One region of the Cupriavidus sp. FW305-F7 genome, then DNA from elsewhere that is predicted to be linked to it. Evidence: predicted binding sites of a transcription regulator. Region 1 holds the regulator's gene; each other region holds the start of a gene.
The links. The regulator LexA, encoded in region 1, represses DNA repair genes until DNA is damaged. The targets are predictions, from matches to a motif close to ACTGTATNNNNATACAGT.
Positions count from the first base shown of each region.

Region 2: AC3WL8_RS19590 (CppA family protein) is a predicted target of LexA. The motif match lies at 3,409-3,426, and genes of this name have one in related genera.
Region 3: recA (recombinase RecA) is a predicted target of LexA. The motif match lies at 4,131-4,148, and genes of this name have one in related genera.

Region 1 is NZ_JBYSYC010000031.1:87,776-95,665, reverse strand. It holds gene dusA (tRNA dihydrouridine(20/20a) synthase DusA) at 1-709, shown strand, start outside; gene AC3WL8_RS26010 (hypothetical protein) at 1,691-1,999, shown strand; tRNA gene AC3WL8_RS26005 (tRNA-His) at 2,106-2,181, shown strand; gene AC3WL8_RS26000 (hypothetical protein) at 2,240-2,617, shown strand; gene AC3WL8_RS25995 (hypothetical protein) at 2,657-2,827, opposite strand; gene lexA (transcriptional repressor LexA) at 2,938-3,591, opposite strand; gene AC3WL8_RS25985 (asparaginase) at 3,850-4,842, shown strand; gene rpsF (30S ribosomal protein S6) at 4,961-5,335, shown strand; gene priB (primosomal replication protein N) at 5,413-5,712, shown strand; gene rpsR (30S ribosomal protein S18) at 5,716-5,994, shown strand; gene rplI (50S ribosomal protein L9) at 6,027-6,479, shown strand; gene AC3WL8_RS25960 (replicative DNA helicase) at 6,648-7,890, shown strand, end outside.
Region 2 is NZ_JBYSYC010000020.1:71,635-79,524, forward strand. It holds partial or broken gene fdhD (formate dehydrogenase accessory sulfurtransferase FdhD) at 222-995, shown strand; gene AC3WL8_RS19580 (FAD-dependent oxidoreductase) at 1,004-2,542, opposite strand; gene AC3WL8_RS19585 (DUF1345 domain-containing protein) at 2,599-3,351, shown strand; gene AC3WL8_RS19590 (CppA family protein) at 3,459-3,743, shown strand; gene AC3WL8_RS19595 (malate/lactate/ureidoglycolate dehydrogenase) at 3,857-4,960, shown strand; gene AC3WL8_RS19600 (2-hydroxy-3-oxopropionate reductase) at 5,036-5,944, shown strand; gene AC3WL8_RS19605 (DMT family transporter) at 5,966-6,832, shown strand; gene AC3WL8_RS19610 (flavin reductase family protein) at 6,829-7,386, opposite strand; gene AC3WL8_RS19615 (acyl-CoA dehydrogenase family protein) at 7,383-7,890, opposite strand, start outside.
Region 3 is NZ_JBYSYC010000071.1:9,701-17,590, reverse strand. It holds gene AC3WL8_RS37255 (MFS transporter) at 1-1,185, opposite strand, end outside; gene AC3WL8_RS37250 (DUF4212 domain-containing protein) at 1,429-1,764, opposite strand; gene AC3WL8_RS37245 (sensor histidine kinase) at 1,761-3,317, opposite strand; gene AC3WL8_RS37240 (response regulator) at 3,373-4,062, opposite strand; gene recA (recombinase RecA) at 4,289-5,353, shown strand; gene recX (recombination regulator RecX) at 5,454-5,921, shown strand; gene AC3WL8_RS37225 (DUF2889 domain-containing protein) at 6,230-6,925, shown strand; gene sucC (ADP-forming succinate--CoA ligase subunit beta) at 7,015-7,890, shown strand, end outside.

The DNA.
Region 1 (7,890 bases):
CGGGGCCTTCGGCGCCTGCCTGATGGCAGAGCCGCAACTGGTGGCCGACTGCGTCAAGGCGATGCGCGAAGCGGTGGACATCCCGGTCACCGTCAAGCATCGCATCGGCATCGACAAGATCGAGCACTACGATTTCGTTCGTGATTTCGTCGGCCGGGTGGCCGAGGCGGGTTGCGGCACGTTTATCGTCCACGCGCGCAATGCGATCCTGAAGGGCCTGAGCCCGAAAGAAAACCGTGAGATTCCGCCGCTGCGCTATGAGGTGGCGTACCAGCTGAAGCAGGAGTTTCCGGGCCTTGAGATCCTGATCAACGGCGGCATCGTCAGCTATGACGAGATGGCGGCCCACCTCGAGCACGTCGATGGCGTGATGATCGGTCGCGAGGCATACCATCAGCCCTATGTATTGGCCGAAATGGATGCGCGCTTCTATGGCGATGCGAGTGCGCCGACGCCGTCGCGGCTCGACGTCGAACTGGCGATGCAGCGCTATATCGGCGACCTGGTGGAGCGGGGTGGATATATGGGTGCGGTCACGCGCCACATGCTCGGCCTGCATCGTGGAATTGCGGGCGGGCGCGGCTGGCGCCGCGTGCTGTCGGATGCCAAGCGCATGAATGCGGCACGCACGCGTGCCGATGTGAATGCATTGTTCGAAGAGGCGCGCGCGCACTTGCGGCCGCAGACACAAGAGCCACTTGCCGCGTAAGCGAGCGTGGCCCGCGCGCGCACTGCCGAGGCCGCGTTCTAACTTCAAATCGTGAAAATGTGCATGGCTGCGCGGGGGTACCGCGCGCCGCACTTGCAATGCCTGATCGCCCGGAAACCGGCGCCAGGAAAGGGATTCCCCTAATTCGCTGAGGCAGGGCACTTCCATACACTGTGCCTGCCCTCGAATACAGGGCTTTCTTCAACTGATTATTAGCCCGCTTCGGCGGGCTTTTTTTTGTCGGCGCTTTCTTGCTGCTACGCCAGGCTTGTTGCTCTTCGTTTACCCGTATGGTGCATTGCCGGGATGACAGTTACAGTGCAACCGCCTTCAGGGCATTTGAGATCGCTAAATTTAAGAGTCCGCGCTGCGGACTCTTTTTTTGCGCGCTCGCATTGCATGCGCCAGACGAGGGAATTAGACGGTCGCCCTCGTAAAGAGTTCCATCGGTCACGCTGGCAGGCTAGCGCGTATGGCTGATGCCTACGTCCAGCGTGCCGTATGTCGTGATGCTGGATTCCCTGCCGTCGACCCCGCCGCCAGCACATCCGCCGAGCAAGGCCGCCAATACTGTCAGCGCAAGAATTCGCGCAGGCCATCTACACTTGATTTGCATTCCCGTTCCCTGCGTTCGTTGACGTGTCGATTTTGTCGATGACGTCGATTGGGCTCGCATACGCTCGCGAGGTTCCATCGCCAGGTGCTGGCGCCACGGCAATGAGCGGGCAGGGTGGCCAAAAAGAGGCAGGCGGCCCGATGGGGCGGGCCGCCTGACGGGAAGGTCGAGGGGGGTCAATGTCCCTCAGGCACAAGTATCGCTTCGCGCATTTGCGGCATGAACCCTGCAGAGGTAGGGGCTGTGCACAGCATATTTCCGCGAGCGATCGACGGCATGCGCGAAGGTGCCAGCCGGGCCGGGCGCCCTGGTCGGCGGCCGTGATACGATCCCTCGCATTTGCCCCAGGCGAGACAAGGCATGGCATGCGGACCGATGCCGGCAGGGGGGGCAGCGTGGAAAGAGCAAACGTGGAAAACGAAGCGCCGTTCGGTGTTGTCTATGAAGACTTCAGGGTGGTCTGGGTTGCCGAGCAACTGCAGGACGGCAAATGGACGGCACGCTACTGCTGGCACCCCGGCACTTCGGAAGCCGCGGGCAAGGCGTTGCAGGAAGCCGTGCTGAACGGCAAGTCGCGCCGCCTGTTGGGGCAGTTCGATACCGAAGCCGAGACCGTCGAGGCCATCAAGCAGGCAGTGCTGCTTGAGGCAAAGTGGAGCCCGTCCCGAACCTGAGCTTTTATCTAAAAAAAATTGTGCCGGATACTAGCCATTCCGGAAAACTGTTTGTATAATCTTGGTTTTCGTCGATCAGCAACGTAACGCGCTGATGACTTCTACGGTGGCTGTAGCTCAGTTGGTAGAGTCCAGGATTGTGATTCCTGTCGTCGTGGGTTCGAGTCCCATCAGCCACCCCAAAGCATTTTCCAGAACGGCGCCTCGCGAGGGCGCCGTTTTGCATTCCCCGGGGATGGTATGTCTGTTCGAGCGGCAGTGATTGGCGTAGCGATGGCAGCCATGGTGGCAGGGTGTGCCACCGGTACTTCTGAAAAGGACATTCGCGCGCGTGCGCCCATGCGCTTGTTCACGCCAGCAACGATGGGCGATGTTGCGAAATGCCTGCGCAACAATCTGGGCGATGACGCCGCGGTCATCAACTATCCGGCGAAGAACCAGACTGAGATCCGCATCGGCCAGACCACGTCTGGGGGTGAATACCGATACGCCTATCTGATTTCGCTGACGGCGAAGCCGGATGGTACGGCTCTGGAACTGCGCAAGAGCGATACGTGGTTCCCGCAGCTGACGCCGCAGGAGCTGGAAGCCGAAGCCAAGGCGTGTGTGCGTAGCTGAGGGCGGGGCCCACGGCTACGCGGGCTGCGCCCGCAGGGTTCAGGCAGCCAGCTTTTCGGCGGTTTCGAGTTCAAGCATGCGGCAGATCGCCGCCATGCTGCCGACCATGGTGCGGCGCTGCGTACCCTGGTAGACGCGTACGCCCTTGCTCTGGCGGAACGGCACGGGCTTGACCGGGCGACGGGCGGCGACTTGGTGGATTTGCGGCATGGTGGCACCTCTTTTGGGCAAAGCGGGGTCAACACCCGGCAAGCCGGGTGGCGTCTGCAAAGCAATGGAAGCGGGTGGGCCCGCGCAGGCTCGCTGCCTGCGGTGCCCGGCTAGAAGCCGGAAGATCGGATCAGACCGACGGCGATGCCTTCCAGCGAGAACTCCTCGCCAGGCTCCACGATGATGTTGGTGAAGTCCGGGTTTTCTGCGATCAGTTCGATATGGCCACCGCGCCGCTGCAGGCGCTTGACGGTCACGTCATCACCCAGGCGCGCCACCACGATCTTGCCGTTGGCGGCTTCGCTGGCGCGGCGCACGGCCAGCAGGTCGCCATCGAGGATGCCGGCATCGCGCATGCTCAGGCCGCGCACGCGCAGCAGGTAATCGGGGCGTTCGTCGAAGACCGAGGCGTCGACCTGGTACTGGCGGTCGATATGCTCGGCGGCGAGTATCGGGCTGCCGGCAGCAACGCGGCCCACCAGCGGCAGCGTCAGCTGCATCACGCCGGCCATCGGCAACGAAAACTGGTCAGGCATTTCCGAATCGCTGCGTGCCACCTTCAGGCGGATGCCGCGTGAGGCGCCCGGGGTCAATTCGATCACGCCCTTGCGTGCCAGCGCCCTCAGGTGTTCTTCTGCGGCATTGGGCGATGAGAAGCCGAATTCTGCGGCGATTTCGGCGCGCGTGGGCGGAAAGCCGGTGCGGCGGATCGTGTTGCGGATCAGATCGAAAATCTGCTGCTGCCGGGGTGTCAGGGTCGCCATGGGATCGCCATTCCGTGCGGGGCCGCGGGGATTCCGGGTAAGGGATCGGTCGATCCTTTATCCTGCATCCGGCTGGCCAGGCACTGTATGTTTAAACAGTATGCTGTGATTTTATACAGTATCGGCCTGAGCGCAAGCAGAATTTTTGGGGCGTGTCGCATGGATGGATTTGTGGATCGCCAGCGCGGGCCCGCGGCGAGGCGGGGCGCGCCCGTTACAATCGGCATTCCTGTTTTCCCACTTTCTTTGCACGCCTCCATGACCCAATTGCCTCGCATCGTCGTACTTGCCACCGGCGGCACCATCGCTGGCGCGGCCGGCAACTCCGCCAGCAGCGCTCGCTACCAGGCGGCGACCGTGCCGGTGTCGTCGTTGCTGGCAGCGGTGCCCGCGCTGCAGTCGGCGGCCCGCATCGAAGCCGAGCAGGTGGCCCAGGTCGACAGCAAAGACATGACCTTCATGCTCTGGCAAACGCTGGCGGCGCGGGTTGAGCACTGGTCCGCGCAGCCCGACGTGGCCGGCATCGTGATCACGCACGGCACCGATACACTGGAAGAAACCGCGATGGCGCTGCACCTGACGCAATCGTGTCCGGTGCCCGTGGTGATGACGGCGGCAATGCGGCCATCGACGTCGCTGTCGGCCGATGGCCCGCTGAACCTGCTGGATGCGGTGCGCGTGGCCGCTCATCCCGATGCGCGCGGCAAGGGTGTGCTGGTGGTGCTGAACCAGCAGATCCACGCTGCGCGGGATGTGGCCAAGGCCCACACGTCGGCGGTCGATGCCTTTGTCTCGGCCTGCGGGCCGCTGGGTTTCGTGCAGGATGACTACGTGCGCTTCGCGCGCGCGCCGCGCGCGGCCTGGGTGATTGGGCCGATGCCGACGGCGTGGCCGGTGGTGGAGATCGTGGCCAGCTACGCCCAGCCGGGCAGGGTGGCTGTGGATGCGCTGGTCCGCGCGGGCGTCGCCGGACTGGTGGTGGCTGCCGCTGGCAATGGCTCGGTGCATGAGGTGCTGGCCGAGGCGCTGGCCGATGCCGCTGCCGCGGGTGTGGCCGTGGTGCGCAGTTCCCGCACCGGGGCCGGCCATGTGGCGATTCCGCCCCAGCTCAGCCCGGCGGATGGGGCTTTTGTTTCCGCAACGGACCTCAATCCCTATAAGGCGCGCGTGCTGCTGGCCATGGCGCTAGCAGCCGACGCAGGGCTGGCGCGGGATCCGGCGAGGCTGCAGGCCTTGATTGCCAACGCCTGATTTGCCTGTGTAAACAGCGGCTTGCGCACTTGCCGATACGCGCGCTATAATGTAAGGCTATTCAACCTTGCCACACCGGACTCGTGACGCCCGGGTGGCTAATCCAAAAGGAGCGTCAATGCGTCATTACGAAATCGTCTTCATCGTCCACCCGGACCAGAGCGAACAAGTGCCGGCCATGATCGAGCGCTACAAGCAGCTCGTGACCTCGCAGAACGGCAACGTTCACCGCGTGGAAGACTGGGGCCGTCGCCAGATGGCTTACATGATCCAGAAGCTGGCCAAGGCTCACTACGTTTGCCTGAACATCGAATGCGGCAAGGAAACGCTGGCTGAACTGGAACACGCGTTCAAGTTCAACGACGCCGTCCTGCGCCACCTGATCGTGCAGACCAAGAAGGCCGAGACTGCACCTTCGCCGATGATGAAGGAAGTGCAGCGCGAAGAAGCCCGCAAGGCCGCGCAAACGACCACCGAAGGCCAGGCCGCCTGAGTGCGGACTGCGGTGCGTGCCATGGCTGACAGCGTCAGCCATGGCAGCATGGATTGCAACCAGCAAGAGGCCCCGCGTTGAACCAGCTTCGGCTTGCCGCCACCCTGGCGGAACGCGATGCCCTGCGCTATACCCCGGCCGGGGTCCCCGTCGTGAACTGCATCCTGCAGTACAGCGGCGAGGCCGTCGAGGCGCAAACGCCGCGGCAGGTCGAGTTTGCAATCGCAGCGATGGGGATCGGACAGGTTGGCCAGCGTCTGGAGCGGTTGCCGCTCGGCACGCTGCTCGACTGTGAAGGATTCCTGGCCCGCAGGCACCGCAACAGCAAGGCTCTCGTCTTTCACATCACTGGATGTAAAGCATTCGAAAAGGATTGAATCATGGCATTCGTCAAACGTGACAACAAGAACAAGAAGCGCTTCCAGCAACAGAACCCGCTGTTCAAGCGCAAGCGCTTCTGCCGCTTCACCGTGGCTGGCGTGGAACAGATCGACTACAAGGATCTGGACACCCTGAAGGACTTCATCGGCGACAACGGCAAGATCACGCCGGCCCGCCTGACCGGTACTAAGGCTCACTATCAGCGTCAGCTGGATACGGCCATCAAGCGTGCGCGTTTCCTCGCGCTGATGCCGTACACCGACCTGCACAAGAACTGATCAGGCCCTAGGTCCGTTAAGGAGAGAATGCGATGCAAATTATTCTGCTGGAAAAAGTCGTCAACCTGGGCAACCTGGGTGACATCGTCAAGGTGAAGGACGGTTACGCCCGTAACTTCCTGATCCCGGGCAAGAAGGCCCGCCGCGCTACGCAAACCGCGATCGCCGAATTCGAAGTCAAGCGCGCCGAGCTGGAAAAGGCCGCTGCCGAGAAGCTGGCCGCCGCGCAAGCCGAAGGCGAGAAGCTGAACGGCCTGACGGTACAGATCAGCCAGAAGTCGGGTGTGGACGGCCGCCTGTTCGGTTCCGTGACCAACGCCGACATCGCTGAAGCCCTGGCTGGCCAAGGCTTCAAGCTGGAAAAGGCCCAGGTTCGCATGCCGAACGGCCCGCTGAAGATGGTGGGCGACCACCCGGTCAGCGTCGCGCTGCACACGGACGTCGTGGTCGACGTGACCGTGTCGGTCGTGGGCGAGAGCGTCTAAGGACGTGCCGCCTCGCCGGCGCGCTGCGCCGGCTGAAGCACCGCAAGCACTGCAAGCAAGAAAGGCAGGAGCCCTGGCTCCTGCCTTTTTTGTTGTTCGCTTGTCATTGCAGGCCCGGTCGCCAAATGTACGGCGAAGTGCGTCCACCCGCCGGTATAATCCCTCCCCATGAACGCGCCTGTCGCCGACCCCCAACTCGAGAACCTCAAGGTCCCGCCGCATTCCATCGAAGCCGAGCAATCGGTGCTGGGTGGCCTGCTGCTGGACAACGCCGCCTGGGACCGCATTGCGGACTTCATCTCCGAGGCGGATTTCTACCGTTTTGACCACCGGATGATCTTCCAGAGCATCGCCCGGTTGATCTCGGCCACCAAGCCGGCCGACGTGATCACGGTCTATGAAATGCTGCAGGTGGCTGGCAAGGCCGAGGAGGTGGGCGGGCTGGCCTACCTGAATTCGCTGGCGCAGAACACGCCCAGCGCGGCCAATATCCGCCGCTACGCCGAGATCGTGCGTGAGCGCTCGGTGCTGCGCAAGCTGGTGACGGCGGCCGACGATATCGCCTCGGCCGCGTTTGCGCCCAAGGGCCGCGAGGTGCGCGAACTGCTGGATGAGGCCGAATCCAAGGTCTTTGCGATTGCCGAAGAAGGCTCGCGCGGCCAGAAGGGTTTCCAGGAAATCCAGCCGCTGCTGACCCAGGTGGTCGAGCGCATCGACGAGCTGTATCACCGCGATTCCACCACCGACGTCACCGGCGTCCCGACCGGCTTCATCGACCTGGACAAGATGACCAGCGGCATGCAGCCGGGCGACCTGGTCATCGTGGCCGGCCGCCCGTCGATGGGCAAGACCGCGTTCTCGCTGAACATCGGCGAGCACGTGGCGGTGGAGCAGGGCTTGCCGGTGGCAGTGTTCTCGATGGAAATGGCGGGCACCCAGCTGGCCATGCGTATGCTCGGCTCGGTCGGCCGCCTCGACCAGCACCGGCTGCGCACGGGCCGCCTGCTGGATGAAGACTGGCCGCGGCTGACGCATGCGATCCAGCGCATGAACGACACCCAGCTGTTCATCGACGAAACGCCGGCGCTGAACCCGATGGAGCTGCGTGCCCGTTCGCGGCGCCTGGCGCGCCAGTGCGGGCAGCTTGGCCTGATCATCATCGATTACCTTCAGCTGATGTCAGGTTCCGGCGGCGGCGAGAACCGCGCCACGGAAATTTCCGAAATTTCCCGTTCGCTCAAGGGCCTGGCCAAGGAACTCAACTGCCCGGTGATTGCACTGTCGCAGCTGAACCGAAGCCTGGAACAGCGCCCCAACAAGCGTCCGGTGATGTCCGACCTGCGCGAATCCGGCGCTATCGAACAGGATGCCGACGTGATCCTGTTCATCTACCGCGACGAGGTCTATAACG
Region 2 (7,890 bases), on a different contig from region 1:
TGACAGCTCACAAATGCTCGCAGCAAATGGTCTATTCGATTCATGACGGCGCAGGCTGCTGAACCCGGCTATTCTGGTTAGTCGTAGGCTGCGCTGCAGCGATCGCGACAATGGACTTGGCCTCGAAGTTGATAGCGCCATCCATGACCACGACTGCACGGAAAACACATTGCGGAGAGGCGATGAGGCGGGATTCGCCAGTGGAAGGCAGTAGCGCCGGCATGGAAGAGGTACGTCATGGCACCATGAGGTCCGAGGACGACCGCCTTGCCGAAGAAACGCCAGTCGCGCTCGAATACAACGGCATCTCGCATGCGGTCATGCTGGCCACGCCCGCCGATTTCGATGACTTCGCGATCGGCTTCAGCCTTAGCGAAGGCATTGTCGACAACGCCTGCGAGTTCTACGGTATCGACGTGGAAGCCGGCGGGAACGGCGTGACAGTCAAGATAGAGATCGCCTCCGCCGCCTTCGCCAGGCTGAAGACCCGGCGTCGCGCGCTGGCGGGGCGTACCGGCTGCGGCCTGTGCGGCACCGAGTCGCTTGAAGACGTCATGCGCCTGCCGTAGCCGGTGCAGAGCACGGCCATCTTCGACCCGTCTGTCTTCGACGCGGCGTTCGCCGCCTTGCACAACCGCCAGACGCTGCTGCGCGATACCGGAGCGACCCACGCAGCGGGATGGCTGCGCGCGGATGGCACGCTGGTCCTGGTGCGCGAGGACGTGGGGCGCCACAATGCGCTCGACAAGCTGGCGGGCGCACTGGCAAGCGGCACTGAGGATACCAAGAGCGGCGCGGTGATTGTCACCAGCCGGGCCAGCTACGAGATGGTGTTCAAGACGGCATCGATCGGCGCCGGGATTCTTGCTGCGGTGCCCGGCCCAACGGCACTGGCCGTGCGGATGGCGGAATCCACGGTGGTGACGCTGGCCGGTTTTGTGCGCAGTGGCAGCCTGGTCGTCTACTCACATCCCGAACGCCTGCGTATTGCCTAGGTTGCCGATCACGCCCCGGATCCTGTCGCCTCCTGCTCGAATGCGGCCTCCGCCCGAAGGCTCGCCAGGTCGCGCCCGACCGTGGCGACCGCAAGCCGCTTGTCCTTGCTCCAATAGGTCACCGTACAGTCATGCGCGGCGGGATCGCCGTCGACATCCAGGCGATCCCATTGCTCCGCATGGCCTACGTAGTTGATGGCCACATCATAGTGCTGGGTCCAGAAGAATGGCACGGCCGCAAAGCGTTTGCGCTGTCCCAGGATATTCCGCGCTGCCACCACGCCCTGGCGCTCGGCGACCACCCAGTGTTCGACGCGGATACGCTGGCCCGTTCCCGGGTCAGGCCAGCGCGCAATATCGCCCGCGGCATAGATGCCAGGTTCGCTCGTCTGGAGAAATTCATCGACCGCCACGCCCTTGTCCAGCGCGAGGCCGGCGTCCTGCGCCAAGGCCACGTCGGGGCGAACGCCAATCCCGGTCACGACCAGATCGGCGGCCAGCTCCGTGCCGGTCGACAATTTCACCCGATCCGGCTGAATCTCCGCCACCGTGGCCCCGAGATGGAACGTTACCCCGTGCGATTCATGAAGCGCCTTGATCATGCCGCCGAGCGCCGCACCCAGGACCCGCTCCATCGGATGCGCTTCGGGCGCGACAACATGCACTTCCAGGCCTCGCGTTCGCAGCGCTGCCGCGACTTCCATCCCGATAAAGCTTGCGCCCACCACGACGCATCGGCATGCCGTGCCGAGACGCGCGATCAATGCGTCGCAGTCGGCCAGCGTACGGAGCACGCCCACGTGCGGCAAGGATGCGCCAGGAACGTCGAGCCGTATCGGCACGGCACCGACGGCAAGCAGAAGCGCGCCGTAGCTCACGTTGCTGCCATCCGAGAGCGTGACGGATTTTTGCGCGGGGCTGAGCTTGACGACACGGTTGTCGGCGCGCACATCGATGTCGTGATCCGCGTAGAACGTCGGTGGCCGCATTGGCAGCCAGTCCGCGTTTGCCGTCCCGGCGAGGTAGTCTTTCGATAGATTCGGCCGGTCGTACGGCAATGAACGATCGGCGCTCAACAGCGTGACGGGGCCGCTATAGCCTTCCCGGCGCAGGGTTTCGACCGCGGCAGTCCCGGCTGCGCCGCCGCCGATGATTACCACGGATTCAGGGAGTTGGGCGGCGGCAAGTCGCGGTGGCTGCACCGCCGGCAGCGCTTCGCGGACGAAGGCCTTTCCGTCTTGCTGTTCCACGCGCCAGCATTTCAGATCGTCCTGGGCGGGCGGCCCCAGGACCGCGCCGGTACGAAGACTGAAGCAGGCGTGATGCCATGGACATCGGATCGTGTCGCCGACCAGCAGGCCGTCCGCCAGAGGCGCCCCATAGTGGGTACAGGTCGCACCGATGGCAAACAGTTCATCAGCCCGTCGCACAAGCAAGACCGGTTCGCCGCCAATCTGGCCTGTCACCATGCCGCCATCAGCAAGGTCAGCCAGCGGCACGCCCTGGGCGAGATCGCATTCATCCTTGGAGGAAGAGCTTTTGGTCATGGCGTCTCTCCTTGCCGGTCATGGCACAGGGCCATTATCGACCTCGATACCGTCAAATGAAAGGCGCATGCAGCGTTACAAACTGCGCCACGGCACGGATATTATTCACGGGTGACCAGCCTCCTTTCCTGACGAAGGGTCATCCGGATAACTGCCCCATGAACAGACCCTCCCGCTTCGCTATCGGCAAGCGCATTGCACCCGCACGCTTTCTGCTGTGCGGCGCCATATTGATTGTTGCGACCTTCGCCGCGGGTGCGCTCGGCGCAGAGCCACGTATTGCGCTGCTGATCGGCTTCGATCTCGCGGCCCTTGTCTTCCTTGGCGCCGCGCTGCCGCTGTTGCGCGCCGATGCTGCGGCCATGCGGCGTACAGCGGAGTACAACGATGCCAACCGCACCGCGCTGCTCGCGATCACCGTGCTGCTCTCGATGGTGATCCTGGTCGCGATCGGCACGCTGATCGCGCGCCCCGAGACACCGCACTGGGCCGACATCGCGCTGATCGTCGCCACGCTCATCCTGTCCTGGCTTTTTGCCAACACCGTTTTCACGCTGCACTATGCGCATCTCTACTATCTCCAGACCGCCACCGGCGACCAGGGCGGGCTGCAGGTGCCGGGCGTTAAGGACCCCAGCTATTGGGACTTCCTCTATTTCAGCTTCACGCTGGGCATGACTTTCCAGACGTCTGACGTGACTATCGCCGGCGCCCACATGCGCAGGGTGGTCCTGGGCCACTGCGTGGCCGCGTTTCTGTTCAACATGGGGATTTTGGCGTTCACCGTGAACGCCCTGGGTGGCTTGTAGGCGACTTGACCACGCGGCCAAAGTGTTCGTGGACAAATTCCTTGCATCCCGCCGGATACTGTATATATTTACAGTACCTGTATGGATGAACAGTAGGAGTCCCGTCCATGGAACACCTGATCCGTGTGCAAAACGATTATGACCGCCAGGTGCTGGCCTGGCTGCGCGGGCGCATCGGCGATGCCGCGCTGCAGACCGCGGCACTGCGCCTGGGCGGCCAGCGCAAGCCTTACCTGTCAACGATCTGCCGCAGCCTGGGCATCCGCCCACCCAGCCGGCGCCAGTTCGCGGCCGAGGCAGCGCGCATGCACCGCGCGGTGGGCGATACCTACCTGGCCCGTATCCGCGAAATCCTTGGCCAGTCACCTGCCGAAGCTGCGCTGCGCCAGTAAGCAGTAGCCGATCACCGGCCACGCCGGCGCCGCCGAGCTCTCGCTGGCCGTATCATGAAGCCCCGTTGCCGTCACACGGCACGGGGCTTTTTTCATCCCTAGCCAAGGCCGATATGAGCGAACATCGCATCCCTACCGCCGCCCTGCACCAGTGGGTGGCCGATCTCTGGCTTGCCGCGGGCAGCAGCGCACAAGAGGCGCGCCTGACGGCCGACCACCTGGTCGGCGCCAACCTGAGCGGGCATGACTCGCACGGCGTCGGCATGATCCCGCGCTATGTGCTGGCCTGGCAGGCCGACGAGCTGCAGCTGAACCAGCAGGTCAGCGTGCTGCACGATGCCGGCAGCATGCTGAGCCTGGACGGCAACCGCGGCATGGGCCAGGCAGTGACGGCGCAGGCCATGGACATGGCTATCGGCCGCGCGCGCGAGCATGGCGTCTGCGTGATGGGCCTGCGCCAGTCGCACCACCTGGGGCGCGTGGGCCACTGGGCCGAGCAGGCCACTGCCGCCGGCATGATCTCGATCCACTTCGTCAACGTGCTGTCCAAGCCCATCGTGGCGCCGCACGGCGGCTACGATGCGCGCTACGGCACCAACCCGTTCACCATCGGCGTGCCTGTGGCGGGCGAGCCGCCGCTGGTGCTGGACTTCGCCACCAGCGCGATCGCGCTGGGCAAGGTGCGCGTGGCCCACAACAAGGGCGTGCCGGTGGCGCCCGGCTGCCTGCTGGACGCGCACGGCGAGCCCACCGCCGATCCTGCCGTGATGTACCCCGCCGACGGCGCGCCGCAAGGCGCGCTGCGGCCCTTTGGCGAGCACAAGGGCCATGTGCTGGCCGTGATGTGCGAGCTGCTGGGCGCCGCGGTCACCGGCGGCCACACCATCCGCCCCGAAACGCTGCGGCATGAGCATGCGGTCTGGAACAACATGCTGGCGATCGTGTTCGATCCCGCGCGCCTGGGCACCAGCACGTCGTTCGGGCATGAGGTAGCGGCGTTCGCCGAGTGGATGAAGGCATCGCGACTGCAGCCCGGGCAGGATGGCATCCGCCTGCCGGGCGAGCCCGAACGGGCCTGGCGCGCCGCCCGCGCCACCCATGTCCCGGTTGACGCCGGCACGCTGGCCCAGCTGGACGATGCCGCCGCGCGGGTGGCGGCCGCGCGCGCCAGCGCGCAGCCTGCGCCGGGGCCGCTGTCTGCGCTGGCTTGCGACTGACTATCATCAGAGATGAACCCGGCGTCGTGCGCGACGCACGGCCGGCCTGGCGCCTGACCACTACCGGACACTGACATGAGCAAGATCGGCTTTATCGGACTTGGCGTGATGGGCAAGCCCATGGTGCAGCACCTTGTCGAGGGCGGGCATACCGTGTCCGCCCATACCCGCAGCGGCGTGCCGCAGGACCTGCAGGATGCCGGCGTGAAAGCCTGCGCCAGCGCCGAGGAGGTGGCAAAGCAGTCGGAGACCATCATCCTGATGCTGCCTGACACGCCCGACGTGGAGCGGGTGCTGTTTGGCGAGAAGGGGGTCGCTGACGGCCTTGCCGACACGGCAGGCGGCGTCACCGTGATCGACATGAGCTCGATCTCGCCGATCGCCACGCGCGAGTTCGCGCGCTGCATCGAGGCGCTCGGTGCCGACTATGTTGATGCGCCGGTCTCCGGCGGCGAGGTCGGGGCCAAGGCGGGCACGCTGTCGATCATGGCCGGCGGCAAGCAGGAAGTATTCGACCGCGTGCTGCCGATCCTGCAACTGATGGGCAAGAACATCACGCGCGTGGGCGAGGCCGGCGACGGCCAGGTGGCCAAGGTGGCCAACCAGGTAATCGTGGCGCTGACCATCGAGGCGGTCAGCGAAGCGCTGGTGCTGGCCGCCCGCGCCGGCGCCGATCCCGCGCGCGTGCGCGAGGCGCTGATGGGCGGCTTTGCCAGCTCGCGCATCCTGGAAGTGCATGGCGAACGCATGATCAAGCGCACCTTCGACCCGGGCTTTCGCATCGCGCTCCACCAGAAGGACCTGGACCTGGCGCTGTCCACCGCGCGCCAGCTCGGCGTGGGCCTGCCCAGCACGGCGTCGTGCCAGCAGCTGTTCAATGTCTGCAGCGGGCTGGGCGGCGCTGGCTGGGATCATTCCGGGCTGGTCAGGGCGATCGAGCACCTATCCTCGTTCGCCATCGGCGACGAGCCGCCCGCAGCCTGAACCACGCCGCCGCCCCGCCGCATGTCGCGCGCGAACACCGTGGTGCTGACCGCACTGGCGATGCTCGCCTTTGCCGGCAATTCACTGCTGTGCCGGCTCGCGCTGAAAGGCACCACCATCGACGCGGCCAGCTTTACGCTGGCCCGCGTCGCCGCGGCGGCGCTGGTGCTGTGGGTCATCGTCGCGGCGCGGCACCAGTTGGTGCGCACGGTCGTGGCGCAGCGGCTGCCGCCGGTGGAAGGCAACTGGATCTCCGCGCTTGCGCTGTTCTGCTATGCCGCGGCCTTTTCCTTCGCCTATGTGCGTCTCACCGCGGGGACCGGCGCACTGCTGCTGTTCGGGGCGGTGCAGGCCACCATGACCGGCTATGGCCTCTATGCCGGCGAGCCCATGCGCGCGCAGCAATGGTTCGGCCTGGCACTGGCGCTGGCCGGGCTGGTGTGGCTGTTGCTGCCAGGGCTGGCCGCGCCGCCGCTGCTGTCCTCGCTGCTGATGATCGCGGCCGGCATCGCGTGGGGCGTTTATTCGCTGCGCGGCAGGCGCGCCGCGGATCCGGCCTCTACCACCGCGGGCAATTTCCTGCGCGCGGTGCCGATGGCGCTGGCGCTGGGTGCGGTGATGCAGGCGCAGCGTTCACTGGACAGCGCGGGACTGGGCTATGCGCTGTTGTCCGGTGCCATCACATCCGGGCTGGGCTATGTCATCTGGTATGCCGTGGTGCCGCGGCTGAAGGCCGCCACCGCCGCCACCGTGCAACTGAGCGTGCCGGTCATTACGGCGGCGGGCGGCATCGCGCTGCTCGGTGAAGCCTTGAGCCTGCGGCTGGCATTGAGCGCGGCCGCGGTGCTGGGCGGCATTGCGCTGGTGATTGCAGGCAAGCGCGCCTAGCTGCCGGCAAACCCGCCCGCATGGAACACCAGCGGCGCACCTGGCGTCGAGCCATAGGCCACCACCTCCACGACAAAGATCACGTGGTCGCCGACCACGCGCACCGAGCGGTGCCGGCAGATGAAATGCGCCAGCGTGCCGTCGATCAGCACCGTGCCGCACGGCCCGGGGCGGCAATCGACGCCTGCAAAGCGGTCACCACTGCGCGCGGCAAAGCGCTGGCACAAGGCCAGCTGGCCACTGCCCAGCACATTGATCGCGTGGCACGGCGCCGCGCGCAGCACCGCCAGGCTGCCGGAACTGCGCGCCAGGCACCACAGCAGCAACGGCGGTGCGAGCGACACCGAGGTAAAGGCATTGATCGTGACGCCGACCGGCTGGCCGTCGGCGTCCGCGGCCGTAACGATGGTAACGCCGGTGGCAAACTGCCCCAGCGCATCGCGCAAGGCTCGCCGCGCCGCGCCATCGTGGCTGATGGCGCGGGCCGCGTCGTCCTGGCCGCTGTCGTTGCATGCTTGCGTGGCATACGGTAGCGGCGCCAGGGCGGGCATCATTGCGCGGCAGGCCGCACCTCGCCGGGCGGCGCGTCGATATCCAGCCCCAGTGCCATGCGCCCTGCGTACTCCTGCTGCGCACCGGCCTGCAGCGGATGGAAGCGCGCGCCCTGCGCATCGCGAAAGCGCCGCTCCAGTCCGGCGTCGCGATAGAAGCCCGCGCCGCCGGCCAGGTCCATCGCCGCCTCGACCGTCGCCAGCACCGCGCGCGCGGCCAGCGTGCGGGCGCACATGATGCGGTTGGTGGTGACCAAGCCCGGCGCCTGCCCCGATGCCGCCGCGAACATCGCATCCAGCGCCAGCTGCGCGGCATCGGCCTCATTGCACAGGCGCCCGGCGGCTTCCACTGCATGCGCGCTCAGGCGCCGCTGGCGCGCCAGCTGCAGCGCGATATCGCGCGCGGCCTCGGCCACGCCGACGTAGACCGCATAGATCAGCGGCAGCGCGATCATCGCCACCGTATGCATCATCGGATGCCACACGCCTTGCGGGCGGCGCGCGGCA
Region 3 (7,890 bases), on a different contig from region 1:
GCTGGCCGATGCCTGGGCCAGGGTGCGCTTGACGATGTCGCACGAGCTGCGGAAGTCGATCTCGCGGGCGATCGGGCTGCCCTGGAAGGAGCACTGCTTCGGATCGGCGGTGACGACGATCTGTGCGCTTTGCTGGGCGCGCTCGAGCGAGGGGTTGGCGTAGTGGGTCAGGCCCTTGAAGATGGGGAAGTAGGTCAGCACTGCCAGCGCGCAACCGGCCATGATGATCCACTTGCGGCCGATCTTGTCGGACAGCGAACCGAAGAACACGAAGAAGGGGGTGCCCAGCACCAGCGCGCCGGCGATCAGCAGGTTGGCGGTCTTGGCGTCGACCTTCAGCACCTGGGTGAGGAAGAACAGCGTGTAGAACTGGCCGGTGTACCACACCACGGCCTGCCCGGCGGTCAGGCCGACCAGCGCCAGGATCACGATCTTCAGGTTGCGCCACTGGCCGAAGGATTCGGTCAGCGGGGCCTTGGAGGTCTTGCCCTCTGCCTTCATGCGCTGGAACGCCGGGGATTCGCTCATCGACAGGCGGATATACACCGACACGCCCAGCAGCAGGATCGACACCAGGAACGGGATGCGCCAGCCCCAGGTCTCGAAGTTGGGCCCGGTCATTTCGCGGCACAGCAGGATCACGATCAGCGACAGGAACAGGCCCAGCGTGGCCGTGGTCTGGATCCACGAGGTATAGGCGCCGCGCTTGCCGTGCGGTGCGTGCTCGGCCACGTAGGTGGCGGCACCGCCGTACTCGCCGCCGAGCGCCAGGCCCTGCAGCATGCGCAGGGCGATCAGGATGATCGGTGCAGCCCAGCCGATGGTGGCATAGCCCGGCAGCAGGCCGACGATGAAGGTCGACAGGCCCATGATCAGGATCGTCACCAGGAAGGTGTACTTGCGCCCGATCATGTCCCCCAGGCGGCCGAACACCAGCGCGCCGAACGGCCGCACGATAAAGCCGGCGGCGAATGCGAGCAGCGCGAAGATGAAGGCCGAGGTGGGATCCAGTCCGGCGAAGAACTGCTTGGCAATGATCGCCGCCAGCGAGCCGTAGAGATAAAAATCGTACCACTCGAACACCGTGCCCAGCGATGAGGCAAAGATCACCTTGCGCTCTTCGGCTGTCATCGGTGCGTTCTGCGCGCCCCCTCCGGGCACCGCAACGTTTTGCACGTTTGCCATATCGTCTCCTCCGTCTGGAATGGATCTCGGGTGGGCGTGGCGCGGAAAAGACCGCGCGGCTGGCCGCTATGCCTGAGTTGCAGAGGATTGTGGGTGGCGAAACTTACTGCGTTCTGACAGAACCGGGCACGGAATCGTCAAAGAATGTCGGGGTATACGCTAGCCGCCGGCGGGCGGCTGGATGCTGCGCTGCGGGGGGCGATGTGCTTGTGTGGCGCAATGGCGCGCTTTGCAGGGGTGCGGCTATGCAGCATCGGCGCCCGTGCCGCGCGACGCGCCCTGCGAAGGCGCCGGGGCGGGCGCGGCCAGGCTGTCGGTGTTGGTTTCGCCGTCGGCGCGGTTCATGCGCCAGGCGTAGAGCGCGGCCATCAGCACGTACACCACCAGCGCGCCTTGCGCGCCGACCCAGAACGAGAACGGCCAGCCGAAGAAGTCGAAGCGCAGGTCGCGCGCAAACCATGCCACCACGAAGGTGACGGTGAACCAGATCGCGAGCAGTCCGCAGATCCAGCGCAGGTTGCGCCGCCAGGCCTGGCGCTGGCGGGCTTCGGCACTATCGGGGGCGGGGCTGTCGTTCATGCGGGCGGGAGGTAGTCGGGCCGGCGCAGCGTCACGCGGAAATGCGCGCCGGCCAGCCGTGGCGATTGCTGGTAGACATGGTCGGAAATCTGGACGTCGCCGCCGTGCTGCTGCACGATCTCGCGCACGATCGCCAGGCCCAGGCCGCTGCCTTCAGTATTGGTGCCGAGCACGCGGTAGAAGCGCTCCATCACGCGCTCGCGCTCGGCCGGCGCAATGCCCGGGCCGGTGTCTTCCACATCCAGGTAGGCGAACGGCTCGAAGGCGTCGGCGCTGACGCGCACCGTGGCATGCCCGCCGCGCGGCGTGTAGCGGATGGCGTTGTCGAGCAGGTTGTTCAGCATCTCGGTCAGCATCAGGCGGTTGCCCTGCACCATCACCGGATGGTCGTCCGCATCCAGTCCCAGGTCGATGTCGCGCGCCCAGGCCTGCGGCAGCCAGTCCTTGACCACCTCGCGCGCGAGCGCCGCCAGGTCCAGCGCCGCCATGCCGCCGGTGCCCGCCAGGTTTTCCATGCGCGCAAGCGACAGCAGCTGCGTGACCAGGTGCGCGGTGCGCTCAGAGCTGCCGGCGATCTGCGCCAGCGAGCGCCGCAGCTCTTCCGGCGACTGCTCGCGCTGCGCCAGCTCGGCCTGCATGCGCAGGCCCGCCAGTGGTGTCTTCATCTGGTGCGCGGCATCGGCGATAAAGCGCTTCTGGGTCTGCACCGACTGGTCCAGGCGCGCCAGCAGGTCGTTGAACGAACCCACCAGCGGCGTGATTTCCTGCGGTGCGGCGCGTTCGTCGATCGGGCTGGTATCGCCGGGGTTGCGCGCGCGGATGCGCTGCTGGATCGCGGTCAGCGGCGCTAGCCCGCGCGACAGCCCGAACCACACCAGCACCACCGCCAGCGGCAGGATCACGAACTGCGGCAGGATCACGCCCTTGATGATTTCGTTGGCCAGGCGCGCGCGCTTGTCCAGGGTCTCGGCCACCTGCACCAGCACCGGCTGGGTGCCGCTGACCTGCTTCAGGTCGATATAGGTGTAGGCCACGCGCACGTCGTTGCCGGCCACGTGGTCATCGCGCAGGGACACCAGGCCCGCATGGCCCTGGTCTTCCTCGGACGGCAGCGGCAGGTCGTGGTCGCCGGCGATATACTCGCCGCGCTTGCCGACCACCTGGTAATAGATGTTGTCGGTCTCGTCGGCGCGCAGGATCTCGCGCGCCGACAGCGGCAGCTGCAGCGTGATGCGCCCGTTGACCTCGCGCACCTGCTGCGACAGCACGATGGCGCTGGCCTCCAGCGCGCGGTCGAAGGGCCCGTTGGCGATCGACTTGGCCACCAGGTAGGTCACCGCGATGCTCATCGGCCAGAGCAGCAGCAGCGGCGCCAGCATCCAGTCGAGGATCTCGCCGAACAATGAGCGCGGCGACGGATGCGCGGTGCTTTCCTCCAGGTGCGGCAGTGCGTCGGCCAGGTCCTGGTCGGCGGCGTCCGGGGCCGGGGCGGTGGAAGGAGGGGGTGGCGCGGTGCGGGGCGCGCGCCGCCAGGGCAGTCGCAGCAGGCTCATCTCGGCGGTTTGCGCTCAGGTCGGTCGCTTGGCCTGCGGTTGCGTCGGGTGGGGATCAGTGGTGCGTGGCCACCGCCGGCTGGAATTTCTCCAGGCAGTAGCCAAGCCCGCGTACAGTGGCGATGCGGATGCCGCCGACTTCGATCTTCTTGCGCAGTCGGTGCACGTAGACCTCGATGGCGTTGTTGCTGACTTCCTCGCCCCACTCGCACAGGTGGTCCACCAACTGCTCTTTCGATACCAGGCGGCCGCTGCGTGTCAGCAGGATCTCCAGCAACCCGATCTCGCGCGCGGACAGGTCCAGCATCTGGTCGTTGATATAGGCGATGCGCCCGACCTGGTCGTAGGCCAGCGGCCCGTGCCGCATCAGCGTGGCGCCGCCGCCGGCGCCGCGCCGCACCAGCGCGCGTACGCGCGCTTCCAGTTCGGACAGGGCAAAGGGCTTGGCCATATAGTCGTCGGCCCCAAGGTCCAGGCCCTTGACGCGCTCGTCGACGCTGTCGGCGGCGGTCAGGATCAGCACCGGCAGCATGGCGCCGCGCGCGCGCAGGCGCTTGAGCACTTCCAGCCCGGACATGCGCGGCAGGCCCAGGTCCAGGATCAGCAGGTCGAAGGTCTGGGTCGACAGCGCGGAATCGGCTTCCAGGCCATTGGTGACGTGGTCGACGGCATAGCCCGAGTGGCGTAGCGAGCGCGTCAGGCCGTCGGCCAGCACGTCGTCATCTTCGGCGATCAGAATGCGCATGGTTGTCTCCACCCTGGCCGGCATAGCCGGCGCCGGCGGAATGAGGCGCGATGGGGCTTGCCAAGCATACTGTTTTTTTATACAGTACCCGCACGTTCCGCTGGGGCTGCCCGGGGAGACCCCCTGGAGAGCGGCCGCGCAGACAGCCGGGCCGGCGCTGGCGCCAGAAAATGCCGGTGCCGCGCCACATGCGGCCTATTTATACACCATTGATTCAAGGACGACCATGGACGACAAGAAGGCAGGTGCCGGCGTGAGCGCCGAGAAGCAGAAGGCGCTTGCCGCCGCGCTCTCCCAGATCGAGAAGCAGTTCGGCAAGGGCTCGATCATGCGCCTGGGCGACGGCGAGGTCGAGAAGGACATCCAGGTGGTATCCACCGGTTCGCTCGGCCTGGACATCGCGCTTGGCGTCGGCGGCCTGCCGCGCGGCCGCGTGGTCGAGATCTATGGTCCGGAATCGTCGGGCAAGACCACGCTGACGCTGCAGGTCGTGGCCGAGATGCAGAAGCTGGGCGGCACCTGCGCCTTTATCGACGCCGAGCACGCGCTGGACGTCAGCTACGCCAACAAGCTGGGCGTCAATGTCGGCGACCTGCTGATCTCGCAGCCGGACACCGGTGAGCAGGCGCTGGAAATCACCGACGCGCTGGTGCGCTCGGGCTCGATCGACCTGATCGTGATCGACTCGGTGGCGGCGCTGGTGCCCAAGGCCGAAATCGAAGGCGAAATGGGCGACTCGCTGCCGGGTCTGCAGGCCCGCCTGATGAGCCAGGCGCTGCGCAAGCTGACCGGCACCATCAAGCGCACCAACTGCCTGGTGATCTTCATCAACCAGATCCGCATGAAGATCGGCGTGATGTTCGGCTCGCCGGAAACCACCACTGGTGGCAACGCGCTGAAGTTCTACGCCTCGGTGCGACTGGATATCCGCCGCATCGGCTCGATCAAGAAGGGCGACGACGTGATCGGCAACGAGACCAAGGTCAAGGTGGTCAAGAACAAGGTGTCGCCGCCGTTCCGCGAAGCCTTCTTCGACATCCTCTACGGCCAGGGTATTTCGCGCCAGGGCGAGATCATCGACCTGGGCGTGGACGCCAAGATCGTCGAGAAGTCCGGCGCCTGGTACAGCTACAACGGCGACAAGATCGGCCAGGGGAAGGACAACGCGCGCGAATACCTGCGCGAGAACCCGGACATTGCCGACGAGATCGAAAACAAGGTGCGCGCGGCGCTGGGCGTGGTGGCCATGAACCCCACGGCGGCTGCCACGCCGGTAGCGGTCGAAGACTGACCGCGCCAGCGGCCATTGCGCCATCCGGAAGGCCGGGGCATCGCCGATGCCCCGGCCTTTTTGCTTGGCGCGGGTCCCCATCCACAGAATTCGGTAACCCATGGCAACCCGTCCCCCGCTCTCGCTGAAGGCCCGCGCCGTCGGCTACCTGTCGCGCCGCGAGCACAGCCGTGCCGAACTGGCGCGCAAGCTGGCGCCGCATGCCGAGTCGGCCGAGCAGCTGGAGCAGTTGCTGGACGCGCTGGAGCGCGAGAACTGGCTGTCGAACCAGCGCTTTGCCGACAGCCTGGTGCACCGCCGCGGCGCCCGCTACGGCACCGCGCGCGTGATGCAGGAGGCCAAGACCCACAAGCTCGGCAGCGAGCAGCTGGGTGATCTACAAGAGCGGCTGCGCGCCACGGAAGTGGAGCGCGCCCGTGAGGTCTGGCGCAAGCGCTTCGGCACTCCGCCCGACACACCCGAGGCACGGGCCAAGCAGATCCGCTTCATGGTGGCGCGCGGGTTTTCGCGTTCGGTCGTCAGCAAGATCATCCAGGGTGCGGACGAAGACTACGGCGACGAGGGTTAAGTAGGATGTATGGCGCATGCGCCATTTCCCCCGGAGTACCTGCACTGCCATCAGGGTAAATTCGCTGCATTGCGTCATCTCCCGATTGGACTGCAGACGATTTTGTTGCCATCGCTGAGCCCGTGTTTGCTGGTGCGTTGCGCCAAGCCGCTGTGTCATGCCGGGTGCCATGGTCGGCCGACAATCGCGCGGCGACAGTTGCTGCGCAAGGATGTTCCCGGTCAACGTGGCGCAGCATGTTAAACTCCCCGGGTTATTCGGTGCTCCGGCACCGCCGTTCCCCAGCCCCCCGTATTTCCAGCCTGGCCATGCCTCTGTCCCAGCCCGTCAACCGCTCCCAGCGTCACCGTCGCGCCATTACGGCCGAGGCGTACCAGAGAGAGGACGGCTTGTGGGATATCGAGGTGCGCCTGACCGACACCAAACCTCGCGACATCGAACTGGCCGGCGACCGCGTCCGGCCGGTAGGCCAGCCCCTGCACGACCTGTGGCTGCGCGTCACGATCAATGAGGAAATGACGGTGCTGGATGCCGAGGCCTGCTCGGACTGGGTGCCGTACCCGTCCCATTGCGACACGATCGGCCCGGCTTACCGCAAGCTGATCGGCCTGAACCTGCGCAAGGGCTTTCGCAAGGCCGTGCGTGAGCGCCTGGGCGGCATGCACGGCTGCTCGCACCTGACCGAGGCCGCGGGTGTGCTGCCCAGCACGGCGATCCAGGCCTTTGCCGGTGAAGTCATCAATATCCGCGACAACGGCGAGGACGACCCGAATCCGGAGCCGCCCTATCAGTTGAACGGCTGCCACGCCCTGCGTTTCGATGGCGAGGTGGTTCGTCAGTTTTACCCGCGCTGGTATGGTCACCAGCCGACGCCCAAGATACGGGCCGAGGCAGCACCTGCCGTCGCGACTGCGCCTCAGGCGCCGCCCGCGGCCAATGGCGACCGCAGCAATGATGGCAACGACGCTGTCCCGGCCGAGCGGCCGACCGGCACCTCCGGCTGATTCTCAGGATTGGCCAGCCTGACGAGAGAGTTCGTCTTCTTTCAGATTCTTCCCTTCTACCTTTTACGCCTACCCGAAAGGAAACACGCATGAATATCCATGAGTATCAAGGCAAGGAAATCCTGCGCAAATACAATGTGCCGGTTCCGCGCGGCATCCCCGCGTTCTCGGTTGACGAGGCCCTGAAGGCCGCAGAAACGCTCGGCGGCCCGGTGTGGGTCGTCAAGGCCCAGATTCATGCGGGTGGCCGCGGCAAGGGCGGCGGCGTGAAGGTTGCCAAGAGCATCGACGACGTCAAGACCTACGCCTCGAACATCCTGGGCATGCAGCTGGTCACGCACCAGACCGGCCCGGAAGGCAAGAAGGTCAACCGCCTGTTGATCGAAGAAGGCGCCGACATCAAGAAGGAACTGTACGTTTCGCTGGTGGTGGACCGTGTTTCGCAGAAGGTCGCGCTGATGGCCTCGAGCGAAGGCGGCATGGACATCGAAGAAGTCGCTGCCCACAGCCCGGAAAAGATCCACACCCTGATCATCGAGCCGTCGGTCGGCCTGACCGACGCTGAAGCCGACGACATCGCCCGCAAGATCGGCGTGCCCGACGCGAGCGTGGCGCAAGCCCGCCAGGCGCTGCAAGGCCTGTACAAGGCGTTCTATGAAACCGACGCTTCGCTGGCTGAAATCAACCCGCTGATCCTGACCGGCGACGGCAAGGTCATCGCGCTGGACGCCAAGTTCAACTTCGACTCGAACGCGCTGTTCCGTCACCCGGAAATCGTTGCCTACCGCGACCTGGATGAAGAAGACGCCAACGAAATCGAAGCCTCGAAGTTCGACCTGGCCTACATCTCGCTGGACGGCAACATCGGCTGCCTGGTGAACGGCGCCGGCCTGGCCATGGCCACCATGGACACCATCAAGCTGTTCGGCGGCGAGCCGGCCAACTTCCTCGACGTGGGCGGCGGT